Regions from separate parts of the Halomonas sp. MMH1-48 genome, predicted to be linked through region 1. Evidence: predicted binding sites of a transcription regulator. Region 1 holds the regulator's gene; each other region holds the start of a gene.
What was found. The regulator LexA, encoded in region 1, represses DNA repair genes until DNA is damaged. The targets are predictions, from matches to a motif close to TACTGTNTANNTANACAGTA.
Positions count from the first base shown of each region.

Region 2: MHM37_RS11320 (PA0069 family radical SAM protein) is a predicted target of LexA. The motif match lies at 1,906-1,925, and genes of this name have one in related genera.
Region 3: umuD (translesion error-prone DNA polymerase V autoproteolytic subunit) is a predicted target of LexA. The motif match lies at 1,301-1,320, and genes of this name have one in related genera.
Region 4: MHM37_RS02255 (S24 family peptidase) is a predicted target of LexA. The motif match lies at 2,137-2,156, and genes of this name have one in related genera.

Region 1 covers NZ_JAKRFL010000018.1:12,836-16,050, forward strand. The annotation lists gene MHM37_RS13990 (L,D-transpeptidase) at 1-287, opposite strand, end outside; gene MHM37_RS13995 (TetR/AcrR family transcriptional regulator) at 265-942, opposite strand; gene lexA (transcriptional repressor LexA) at 1,193-1,867, shown strand; gene MHM37_RS14005 (energy-coupling factor ABC transporter permease) at 1,905-2,576, opposite strand; gene purU (formyltetrahydrofolate deformylase) at 2,592-3,215, opposite strand, start outside.
Region 2 covers NZ_JAKRFL010000011.1:59,231-62,445, reverse strand. The annotation lists gene pgi (glucose-6-phosphate isomerase) at 1-1,074, shown strand, start outside; gene MHM37_RS11330 (gamma-glutamylcyclotransferase) at 1,209-1,589, shown strand; gene MHM37_RS11325 (isochorismatase family protein) at 1,538-1,771, opposite strand; gene MHM37_RS11320 (PA0069 family radical SAM protein) at 1,953-3,032, shown strand; gene MHM37_RS11315 (winged helix-turn-helix domain-containing protein) at 3,071-3,215, shown strand, end outside.
Region 3 covers NZ_JAKRFL010000004.1:4,202-7,416, forward strand. The annotation lists gene MHM37_RS05075 (DUF932 domain-containing protein) at 1-745, opposite strand, end outside; gene MHM37_RS05080 (hypothetical protein) at 844-1,182, opposite strand; gene umuD (translesion error-prone DNA polymerase V autoproteolytic subunit) at 1,338-1,787, shown strand; gene MHM37_RS05090 (Y-family DNA polymerase) at 1,784-3,088, shown strand.
Region 4 covers NZ_JAKRFL010000002.1:34,043-37,257, reverse strand. The annotation lists gene MHM37_RS02265 (sodium ion-translocating decarboxylase subunit beta) at 1-896, shown strand, start outside; gene MHM37_RS02260 (YigZ family protein) at 965-1,582, opposite strand; gene MHM37_RS02255 (S24 family peptidase) at 1,612-2,082, opposite strand; gene ccmA (cytochrome c biogenesis heme-transporting ATPase CcmA) at 2,340-2,960, shown strand; gene ccmB (heme exporter protein CcmB) at 3,016-3,215, shown strand, end outside.

The DNA.
Region 1 (3,215 bases):
GGGAAGCTGGCCGCGAGAGTTGGCGAATAGACTTCGCCCGTCCAACGGCGCCCCTGAAATACCGCGTTATCGGGGCAGCCTTGGCCAATCGATGCGCGAACGTAGTGCCAGCCAAGCGGCGTTTGACCGCTGCCCTCTTCCTGCCCAACGCCTGCCAGCCCCGTCGAAATCGTACACTCATGCTGAATATCGTTACCTTGCCACCAGCAGAGTCTCTGACGCTGGGTATCGATCTCTATCCAACCACCGTGTGTAGGCGGCAGCTCAGCTAGCTTGGGCGTTTCCATGGTGACCCTCTTCAACCGCGGCGGGCAACGGCGCATTCATGGCGGCGACCACGACGGGCCGCAGGCGTCGTACCAGATCTCGCACCGTGACCTGTTCTTGGTAATCCTTGGCGGCGATATCACGCAGCGCATCCAAGCCTGACAGCGTGAATATCACCGTTCCCAACATAAAGTGTAGCCGCCAGAAACGCTCAGCGTCCGGCAGGTCTGGGGTCGCTTGGCGCACCAGCTCGGTGAAGCGCGTAAACACGTCGCCATATTGCTGCTGAATATAACGCCTTAAATGCCCCTGAGCCTGGCTATACGCCAGACCCAGGAGCCTCATGAACACTTTCAGGCTATTGCGTTCTGCCGGGACGGCCAACACCGTGGTCGCCATGGTCTCAAGCAGCACTTCCAAAGGAATCGGTTGACCTTGATGGCGCGTCTCGAGTTCATCCAGTGCCGTATGAAAACGTGCCGAAAACGGATCGAGATAGCGAGCGAACACCGCTTGAATCAGTGCTTTTTTGGAACCAAAGTGGTAGTTGACGGCCGCCAAATTGACGCGTGCCTTGCTGGTGATATTGCGCAGCGACGTCTCGGCAAAGCCTCGCTCTGCAAATAGCACCTCTGCCGTGTCCAATATACGCGTTACCGTATCTGATTGGGCCATCTCGCCCTCCAAAAAACAGGTGTTTTAAACAACGCTGCATACTATGACATATGTTTGACAGGCTCAATCACTTATCCAGTTCGCCAACGGTCCATGGGCGGCGCCTTCTTTACCTAGCTTTCAAAGAGCTCGCTATGTACTGGCGTTTGTCATGGACCATGTACTGGACAGAGCAACATACTGTATACTTAAACACATACTGATTAAGCCGACATGTAGCTACTGTCTTTTCACTGTTTTGGAGTTTGGTATGTCTCGTCCACTCACAGCACGTCAGCAGCACGTATTTGATTTCATCGTCAAAACCATGGGTGACCTGGGGTACCCGCCAACGCGCGCTGAAATCGCCAAGGCGCTGGGGTTCCGCTCTCCAAATGCTGCCGAGGAGCATTTGCGTGCGCTCGAGCGTAAAGGCGCCATACGCATCATTCGAAATACGTCGCGGGGAATTCGGCTACCGAACCAGGAGGTGCTGGAACCTAGCGAAGTGCCAGCAACGACAACGGCCGCCTCCGAGCCTGTACCCAATGGGCTACCCGTGATTGGCGAAGTTGCCGCCGGTAGTCCAATCTTGGCTGCCGAACACATAGACCGCTACTGCCCGCTTCCAGCCGAGTATTTTACGCCCAAAGCCGATTACCTATTACGTGTACGCGGCCTCTCCATGAAAGATGTCGGCATTTTGGAAGGCGATCTTCTGGCCGTTCATCGCACTGATCGCGTACGCGATGGCCAGATCGTCGTAGCACGGTTAGAAGACGAAGTGACGGTCAAGCGTTTTAAACGCCAGGGCCATCAAGTCACGTTGATCGCCGAGAATGCCGACTTCCCACCGATCGAGATCGATCTGCGCACCCAACAACTGGATATCGAGGGTGTCGGCGTCGGCGTTATTCGGGGCGGAAACGGACAAGCGCTCGGCTGAGCTGAGGCCGTGGTCAGACCCGGCACACGAAGTGTATTTACTGTGAGTCGATGTAACGGTGGTCATTGAAGGTGGCCACCCAACTTGGGTGGTAGACTAGCAAGATGCTGAGCAGCATCCCGGTGATGAAGGCTTCCGACGGCATCAGCAGCGGTAAAAAGCGGGCATACTCTTGAGCGAGATATACGGCCTCAGGATCCGTGCCCGCCAATATGATGAGCGCCACCGCGACAAGCCCGCCACCTAACGTCGACAGCGCTGCGCCGAAAAATCCGCAGGCGAATAAGAACACCATCAAATTATCCGGCAGGCGGCGATCCACCAGACGCCACACGATGCCTGTCACCATAGCAGGCACGATGCCAGTCACCAGTACGTTCGCCCCAAGAAGGTTCCACTCGTTACGTCCAATCGCTACCATGGCAGCGTTGATCATTACGTTGCTCAGCAGCGCTAACGGCATTTTAAAGACCAGCGTCATTAACACCGTAAATACTAGGTGAAGCGTCAACCAATCCACTGCTTGAGCGCGAAGCTGCCAAAACAGCATGACGACAAGCGTCGCGGCCAACCATCGATGTTGGAGCGCGGTATCTTCGAGCAACGGTTGCCAAGGGCGCAGCCAAATGCACCAGCCCACCATGCCCAATGACAACAACCACGTCATCACCAGCGCCCATGGTGCCAATACGCTCTGTGCAAACGACATAGCGCCCCCGGTAGATTAACTAAAGACGACCGTTTTATTGCCGTGAATGAGCACACGATCTTCCAAGTGCCAGCGTAAACCACGCGCCAACACCGCTTTTTCAACGTCGCGACCGAAGCGAACGAGATCGGTCGGCGTGTGGCAATGGCTGACCCGATGTATGTCCTGCTCGATGATCGGGCCCGCGTCCAGCTCTTCGGTGACGTAATGGCAGGTCGCACCGATCAGCTTCACACCGCGCTCATAAGCTTGATGATACGGCTTGGCACCCGCGAACGACGGCAGGAAACTGTGGTGGATATTGATGACTCGGCCCGCATAGCGTTCGCAAAGGGAAGGCGGCAGTATTTGCATGTAGCGCGCCAGCACCACACAGTCGGCGCGGGCCGCATCTATCTGCTCTTGCACTTGATCGAATGCCCGCTGCTTGTTGGTAGGATCGACCGGTACGTGATGATAGGGAATACCGTACCACTCCGTGAGTGAACGCATATCGTCATGGTTAGAAATGACGCCCACGATATCGCAATCCAGCTCGCCTGCTTGCCAGCGATACAGCAAGTCGACCAAGCAGTGAGACTCTCTAGACACCATGAGCACCACACGGCGACGCTTTTGCGTATCTACCAACGACCACTG
Region 2 (3,215 bases), on a different contig from region 1:
ACGCTGTTTATCGTCTCTACGAAAACCTTCTCCACCCAGGAAACCCTGCTCAACGCCAAGACGGCACGACGCTGGTTCCTGGAGAACGCTGGCGAAGACGCGGACGTGGGCGCGCACTTTATTGCCGCTTCCACCAACCGCAAAGCGGCGATGGAGTTCGGCATTCGCGAAGAGAACGTGTTTGAGTTTTGGGCCTGGGTGGGCGGCCGCTACTCCATGTGGTCTTCCATCGGCTTGCCCATTGCGCTCTCGATTGGCTTTGAAGGCTTTATCGAGCTGCTGGAAGGCGCCCATGAGATGGACCGGCACTTTATCGAGGCGCCGTTCGCTCAGAACATGCCGGTACTGATGGCGCTGATCGGCATCTGGTACATCAACTTTATCGGCGCGGAAACCCAGGCCATCGTGCCCTACGACCAAGCGCTGAACCAGTTACCCTCTTTCCTGCAGCAGCTGGACATGGAGTCTAACGGCAAGTCGGTGGATATTTTCGGCCACCCAGTGAACTACAAAACCGGCCCGATTGTATGGGGCCAAACCGGCTCCAACGGCCAGCACGCCTTCTTCCAGCTGCTGCACCAGGGCACGCGCTATGTGCCCATCGATTTTATCGCTTCGCTCAAGCCGGAACCGGGCGTGGAAGACCACCACTTCGCCCTGCTGACCAATATGCTGGCCCAAGCCAACGCCTTTATGGAAGGCAGCCAAGGCGATAGCAAAGAGCTCAGCCAGCTCGACCCCTATAGCTGCCCCGGCAACCGTCCCTCCAGCACCCTGCTGCTCGACGAGCTAACGCCGAAAAACCTGGGCGCGCTGATTGCGCTCTACGAGCACAAGGTGTTTGTGCAGGGCGTAATCTGGAACATCAACTCGTTCGACCAGTGGGGCGTACAGCTAGGCAAGCGCATCGCCGGTGAAATCAGCGAGCGCATCGACGCCAACGCCGCCGACTTCGACGCTTCTACGCAGGGGCTGCTTGAGCTGGTGCGTGCCCACTTTCCCACCAGCGCACGCAAAGCCGATAGCGCCGAGCCAGCAAGCAGTGATAAAAAACCGGTGCGCAAGAAGCGTTAGGATAAAAAGTAAGTAAGCACAGCGCCTTGGCAAACGACCAGGGCGCTTTTAGGCCAACGTTTGTTGAATGGCTCTTAGCGGTCGAAAATCGGCGTGTCGTCTTAGCTTATTGAATAGTGCGAAAAGGTGAACCCATGCAGCATCTTCACCAAGCCATCCAGCGCTGCCCTCGAGTCGCGGTGTACGGCACGTTAAAGCGCGGCCACCGCAATCATCATTGGTTAAACGGCGCGGACATGCTGGGTCAAGACTGCCTAAACGAGATTACGCTCTACGATCTTGGGCCCTACCCAGGCGCCAAGCTCACGCCGTCTGCCGGTGTGATCGTTGAAGTGTACGCCATCGACGCCGAGCGATTAGCGCGGCTCGACGAATTGGAAGATTACCTGCCCCTGGCCCCCACAGAAGGCGTATACGATCGGACGGTACTGGCAACACAGTATGGCGATGCCTGGTGCTATATCTACAACCCAACGGTTGAGGCGACGCGGCTGATCAAGAGCGGAGTGTGGTAGAACGACCTACAAAACGGCGAGCTAGGTGAGCGGAAAAGATGACGCACATGCACGACGAGCTCATCGCGGTGCCGCCAAACGGTCAGCAATCGCTGAATATTGGTTTCTGATTGCGGGTTATTGCGCTCTCCCGCCTCCTCCGTCGCCATGCCCTGCTGCATGTCGATAATGATCAGCGCCACACGCTGATTCTTCGTCGCGTAAATGCTTTCCCTCCTGCAATCATCCAAGTAAGTCGTCCCTCTTTTCCCAAAATACCATTAGCGCTGTCGTGGCTGTACTGCCCGCTTGGTTGCGGTGCTGAGAAAACCTCATATACTGTATGCATGAACATATATTTCAATGCTACGTACGAGGTGGCAGATGACATCATTGGACCTCTCTCGCACTACCGTGCATAAAGGGCGCGGTGCTACCTACGACCCGCATAACCGTTTTGCCCCTACCCACAGCGTGGCGGAGGATGACGGCTGGTGGCAGGAAGAGGCCGCCAACTCGCTGGCAACGGAAGTGCGTGAAGAGCCCAGCAAAAGCGCGCTCTCTTGGAACCAGTCGCCCGACCTGCCCTTCGACCGCTCGCTCAACCCTTACCGTGGCTGTGAGCATGGCTGCGTGTACTGCTACGCCCGCCCTTCCCACGCTTATTGGGATTTATCGCCGGGGCTGGATTTCGAGACCAAGCTGATCGCCCGCAGCGGGTTGGTGGAGCATTTAAAAGAGGAGCTTTGCCACCCTCACTACGTTTGCCGCCCCATTAACCTTTCTGGCAATACCGACTGCTACCAGCCGCTGGAAGCCACTTACCAAACCACCCGCCGCCTGCTGAAGTTTCTGCTGGCGTGCCGACACCCGGTCACGCTAGTGACGAAAAGCACGCTGATTTTGCGGGATATCGATCTACTGGCAGAAATGGCGGAGCATCGCTTGGTGCGGGTGTTCGTGAGTTTGACCAGCCTGGACGCCAACCTCAAGCGCACGCTGGAACCCCGTGCGGCATCGCCCCAGGCGCGTCTGAAAGTGATTCGTGAGCTGAATACAGCGGGAATTCCGGTGGGCACGCTGGTATCCCCCATCATTCCTGGCCTGACCGACCATGAGATCGAACGCATTCTGGAAGCCGCGAGCCGTGCAGGAGCGCGCACCGCCACTTGGATGCTGCTGAGGCTACCCCACGAGGTCGCGCCGCTATTCGAGGCGTGGCTAGAGGCCCACTACCCCGAGCGCGCCGCCAAGGTAATGAGTTTGATGCGCCAGTGTCGGGGCGGTAAAACCTACGAGGCGGCCTTTGGGAAGCGCTTTCGCGGCGAAGGGGTCTTCGCCGATTTGATTGCCCAGCGGTTTCAGCGTGCTAGCCGCCAGTGGAACATGCAGGCCCGCACCGATCAGGGGTTGAATACCCGGGATTTTCGTCCGCCTCGGGCGCAGGGGGATTTATTTGATTAGACTGCTGGAATACCCATCACTAAGAAGACGTTATTTCCATGTCGCTTAGCAAAACGAAATCCAGTTTTTACCGCCGCCTTTACGTGGCTCATTTGATCGAGCAAGGCGTGGCCAGCGTGCCCGCCCTGATGGAAGCCACCGGCATGCCCAGACGCACCGCACAGGACACCATTACATCGCTAG
Region 3 (3,215 bases), on a different contig from region 1:
GGTAGTTGGGCAGTTTGGAAGGATCGTCTAACGGCGTCTCCACGCCGCACATCACCGCCTGGAAGTAGTGTTGGGCTTCACGGTGATCAATTTTCCGCTCGGCTAGGGCTTTCATGCGATACATGAAGTCATTCCACTGCGACACCGAAATGCCAAGCTGACGCTTCACGGCACGCGGATCAAACTCTGAACGGTGAGGCACCTTCACCGCTTGTGACGTACCATCGACGGCAATTTGCAACGTGTTGTTGCACACCACCCGCACCGTGGTCGGCGTGGCCATGGTGGCAAGGGTGCCATCGCAGGAAGTGGCCAACAGCAAATAGTCATTGACCTCATCCTGACCTTTGAGTGACGTGCTTAAGCCGCTACGGGCTAGCGCCCAGAACTTACGACCGCCTTTGAGCACGCCAGCGGTTTCTAGCTCATACCCGGCGTACTCGGTCAGGTCACGGTAAAACTCTAAAATCTCCTCGGGCTGCACCACCTTATAGCGCTGCGACACCACCGACAGCGGTGCTTTGGTATCTGAGCGGTAGAGCACCTTTTGCTCAGGGAATGAGTGAATGCTGCCCAGGTGGCTAGCTCCTTCGGCGATAAAGCGCACCGGCGCTTCTTCGATATGCCAGTTCATACCGGCCTGTTGCTGCCAGACCTCTAACGGTTGATGACGAGACAGCTGTTGCCCCAGGCCATGCCAAGGGGTATCGCCAACGTAAGCCATGTGTTCAACGAGATGTGCCATGAGTCATTCTCCAGACATAAAAAAAGCGCTGACCAAAGGCCAGCGCGAGAAAGTGAATAAGCGGATCATTCGCCCCACACAGGGCGAACAACGATAGGTTAAGCGTTAGGTGCTAAAGGCGGGTAGGCGTCGCGGTAGGTGCAGCCGCAAGACAAGCATAACCACGGTGTCCCGCTGCCAACTGGCAGCCACTGTTCAAACAGCGAGGTGGCCATGCGTGAGCCGGTTTGACCTCCGGCCACGGCACCCATCATGGCGGCAGGCAGTTTTGCCAATGGAAAGCGAGTCAACGCCAATGGCAGTGGGCCGGTGATGGCCGTCGCGCGCCATGCGCCAATAGCACCGCCGATCAAGGTGCTGCCTACTACGCTCACACGTTGGGCAGTCTCCAGGTTCAGCATGCGCGTTGATGCACAACGCTTACAAAGTGGGGGCATATTGAAGCTCCTATGCAGAGGAAAACGATTCCACGGGGTAGATGCACAGGAGTGATATAGATCTGAAATTGGGTGGGATACGCCGATGAGGTATTGCGTTCAGTGAGTACTTTAAAGATACTGTTTTTATATACAGCTTTTTAATGGAGGTGCCCATGACTTTGCCGGTAACATTGCTGGGACAAGCGGACGCTTTTACGGTATCGCAGCCCTTGCCGCTCTATTCCTGTGCCGTGCGCGCAGGCTTTCCCTCGCCTGCAGATGACCATTTGGATACCGATCTAGATCTTCACCGTTATGTAGTGAAACGGCCTGCTGCAACGTATTTCGTACGTTCTGAAGGAGATTCCATGATTGGTGATGGAATTCATCATGGGGATTTGCTGGTGGTGGATCGCAGTCTTGAGGCCTTGCCAGGGCGTATTATCGTGATCTGCGTGGACGGCGAGCTCACAGTAAAGCGCCTTGAGCGAGTAGGGCAGCGAACCTATCTCCGGGCAAGTAATCCTGCTTACCCGCCCATTCCCTTAGATGGTCGTGAGGCGCACGTCTGGGGCGTAGTGACTCATGTGCTTCACAGCTTTCCAGGGGCAACGCTGCAATGATGGCCCTGATCGACTGCAACAATTTCTATGTCTCTTGCGAGCGGGTCTTCAACCCGTCACTGGAAGGTCGTCCCGTAGGGGTACTATCCAATAACGATGGTTGCGTCGTCGCACGCTCTAACGAATTAAAAGCGCTGGGCGTTGAAATGGGGGCTGCCATGCACCTGTTAACGCCGGAAGTGCGCCGCCAAGCCGTCCTGCTATCCAGCAACTATGCGTTGTATGGTGACATGTCCCAACGGGTAACTGAGGTGCTGGGGGAGTTTTCACCCCATGTAGAGGTGTACTCCATCGACGAAAGCTTTGTCGGGTTTCAGGGATTTGAGGTAGACACCCTGGAGCAACGAGGCCAAGCTCTGCGGGATACGGTGAAGCAGTGGACAGGTATACCTGTGTCAGTGGGTTTTGCGCCGACTCGGGTGTTGGCCAAGGTCGCCAATCATGCCGCTAAAAAACACCCTGCATATAGAGACCAAGGTGTATGCACGTTGCTTGCAGAAGGCGCGCCTACTAAAGCGTTGTTGAAGCAGTTGCCTGTCACCGAACTATGGGGCATTGCACGCCGCACCAGCGAGCGATTACGCGTCATGGGCATTGAGACTGCCTGGGACCTGCGAGAGGCAGACCCGAAACATATCCGTCGGCAATTTAGTGTGGTGCAGGAGCGCATTGTCTGGGAGTTGCGGGGGCAACCCTCCATTCAGCTAGATGACATGAGCCAGCCTAAACAACAGATCATGGTGTCTCGTTCGTTTGGGCGGCTTACCAACGATCCCCATCAGTTAAGGGAGGCGCTACGGCATCATGCTGCCAGGGCGGGCGAAAAACTTCGTAAGCAGCAAAGCGTCACCAGCGCCGTCATGGTGTTTATCCGCACAAACTCGTTTCGGACAGATTTACCCCAATATCGTCAACGAATGGTCATTTCTCTGGATCGGCCCACTGATGATAGTCGTGAGATCATCGCCGCTGCGGTACAGGGTTTGCGTCGTCTCTGGCGAAAAGGGTACGCCTTTCACAAAGTGGGTCTCATGCTGCTTGATCTATCGCCTAAAGCTAACCGACAGCTCACCCTCACTGAAACCCTTCAGACTGATGAAGAAGACAAACGTAGCGAACGACTGATGAACACTATGGACATGCTTAACCGTGAGCTAGGCAGAGGTGCTGTGCAAATTGGCTTGGCGCGCTCTAACAACGCATGGTCACTGCGAAGCGAGCGACGAACGCCGCGTTACACCACTCAGTGGGGCGAGCTGCTAATAGCAAGGACTGGATTCAAAAAATTAAGAACACCTTAGCCATCAGGGAAGCTCTCAGATCCATGCTATGATATTTCTTTTGAGTCTATCTTTAGATTCGTTAAGATGAGAGCCCCTGCGATCAGGAGAGTCTAGCCCACTGCATCAATCACCGACTGATCAAGTC
Region 4 (3,215 bases), on a different contig from region 1:
GTATCGCGCCGCTGCTGATCTTCATGGGCGTAGGGGCGATGACCGATTTCGGCCCGCTGCTGGCCAATCCGCGTACGCTGTTTTTAGGGGCGGCGGCGCAGTTCGGTATCTTTGCCACGCTGTTTGGGGCGGTGCTGCTGACCTCCATGGGCATCATGGATTTCTCGCTCAATCAGGCGGCAGCGATTGGTATTATCGGCGGTGCAGATGGCCCGACGTCGATCTACGTCTCCAGCGTGCTGGCACCTGAGTTACTAGGGGCGATTGCCGTCGCGGCGTATGCTTACATGGCCCTGGTGCCATTGATCCAACCGCCGATCATGCGCCTTCTGACCACTGAAAAAGAGCGCAAGATCACCATGACGCAGCTGCGTCCGGTCTCTAAGCTCGAAAAAGTGGTCTTCCCGCTGATGCTGTTGATTGCTGTGGCGCTGTTTCTGCCGGATGCAGCACCACTACTGGGCATGTTCTGTTTCGGTAACCTGATGCGCGAGTGTGGCGTAGTGGAGCGTCTTTCCGATACGGCGCAAAATGCGCTGATCAATATCGTGACGATCATTCTCGGCCTGTCGGTGGGGTCTAAGCTAATGGCCGATAGCTTCCTAGCGTTCGAAACCCTAGGGATTCTGGGGCTGGGAATCGTGGCCTTCGGCATTGGGACTGCTGCCGGGGTGTTGATGGCCAAGCTAATGAACGTGGTTAGCAAAATGCCCATCAACCCGTTGATTGGGGCGGCAGGGGTGTCGGCCGTGCCGATGGCCGCGCGCGTGGCGAATAAAGTCGGACTGGAAGCGAACCCGCACAACTTCCTGCTGATGCACGCCATGGGGCCCAACGTGGCCGGGGTGATCGGCTCGGCGGTCGCCGCTGGTGTGATGATCAAGTACCTAGGCTAAGCGACCGTTAGAGCGCTGCCCATCTGAAACGTGGCTTATCGAGCAGGGCTCGTGTAAGCCGCGTTTTTTCATGCCCGCCGCGGTTCGACGGCGGTTTTGAGGCGGTTTTCTAGGCCGCTGATATCCAACTCGACATCCCGCGGCCAGCCGATGGTCAGGCGCACGCCGTCGCCATCGTAGTCTGCCTGCTGCACGGGCAGCGCCTGCTCGTCGCACCATGCGCGCGCTTGCGCTTCGTGGGCGAAGCTGACCTTCAACCGATAGCTGTCCCGCTCGATGACTTCCCGGGTGGGCAGCGTTTCCAAGCCGGCTTTGACGGCCTGAGCATAGGCGCGGGCCAGCCCGCCAGTGCCTAACTTGGTGCCGCCAAAGTAGCGAATCACCACGCAGCCGATTTCGCCGATCTGGCTGCCCTGAAGTGCCTGGAACATGGGGCGTCCGGCGGTGCCGCCCGGTTCGCCATCATCAGAAAAGCCAATATGGGTTTGCTCGCCAGGAGGGCCAGCAATGAAGGCCGTACAGTGATGGCTAGCGTTTGGGTGAGCAGCTTTGGCCGCTTGAAGCAGCGTGTCGAAAGCGTCAGGGGTGGGGGCATGGCACAGCCAAGCCAAAAATTGGCTTTTCTCGACGTCGATGTCGGCGGTGTGCCATATACCAAGGGCTAAATCAGGGACTCGAAAACGCAACGAGGGCTCCCGGCAGGGTGGGTGACCAATTAGTGATGCTGGGTTTCCGTGGTGTGTTGGGCCACGCCCATTACCATGCCCAGCACCTGAATGTCACAATTATGCAGGAATAGGTCCGGTATGGCTGCATCTTCCGGCCATAAATGGATGCCCAAGCGGCTAATGGAGAGCTGCTTAAGCGTCACTTCGCGCTGGTTGATCGTCGCAACGGCGGTCTCTTGATGGGCGTCATGCTGGTGACGGTGAATGATGATGACATCGCCGTCGAAGAGGTTGCAGTCGCGCATGCGGTCGCCGCGAATACGCAGGGCGTAGGTGTTGCGACGTGTGACGCGAGGGGGTGTGCACGCTTGGCGCGCATGTGATGAGGCGCTGCGAGACGCTAGTGGGGTAGGCGTCGATGGCGCTACCGGTTGAGACAGCGTCTGAGAGGGTACGTAAGAAGGAACCTGAGACGTTACCCTAGAGGGTAGGCAGATCGTCATAGTGTGTTCTCCCATGCAGCGCCCGTTGTCGAGGCGTTTGATTGAGGCGATACCTGTTGTTTTATTCTGTGGTGTCTATTCATACAGTGTTTACAGTATAAGCCTGTTTTTGCATACAGTGCTAGTCCTGTCTTTTGCAGGACGCCTCCATGAGGTGCTTAAGCAAGCATTGGTTTGGGGCACGCTGCGACCCAAGACCGCAGAGCCCGACTGGCGAGGAAGGGCCTTTCCGTGTAGAGTTCGACCCAAAATCAATGCGCCTGGAGTGTCTTTTGAGCCTGTGCCTGCAAGCCCGACAATTGGCCTGTGAACGCGACGACCGTTGGCTGTTTGAAGGGCTCGATCTCGATATCCAATCGGGTGAGATCGTGCGCATCGAGGGCCCAAACGGCAGCGGCAAAACGACGCTGCTAAAAATACTCTCAGGGCAATTAACCGATTACCGTGGCGAGCTTTTCTGGAATGGCGCGCCCATGCGCCAAGCCCGTGAACATTTTCTCGCCAATTTGCTCTATTTAGGTCATGCCCCCGGTGTGAAGGCGGGTCTCTCGCCGCTGGAGAATTTAGCTTGGTATCAAGCGCTTAGCGGAGAAGTGGGCAGCGAGCCTGCACGGGAGGCAGCGCTGGCCGCCGTTGGGCTTACCGGTTTCGAGGACGTGCCTGCCGGTCAGCTGTCTGCCGGGCAACAGCGGCGTGTGGCGCTGGCGCGTTTGACCCTCACTCAGCGTGCGCTGTGGGTGCTCGACGAGCCTTTCACTGCCATCGATCGTCAAGGGGTGGCGGCGCTGGAGGCGCAGTTGGTGGCCCATGCGCAGTCTGGCGGCTGTGTGTTGGTGACCACGCACCATGCGCTGGCCGAGTCACCCGTGCTCAGGCGTATTCAGCTGGGGTAAGAAGGAGACAGCGTTGCAACGTTCACACGCTCCATTGAGCCCCCCCGAGGTGGCCATGCATGCCCCCCAGGGCGGTCTGCTGGTGGCCATCAAGGCCACGCTCAAGCGCGACCTCACCCTGATGCTGCGCCGTCGTGGCGAGGTGCTCAATCCGCTGGTGTTCTTTGCACTGGTGATTACCCTATTCCCCATTGGGATTTCACCGGATCCAGCGCTGCTGGCAAGCATTGCGCCGGGGCTTTTATGGGTAGCTGC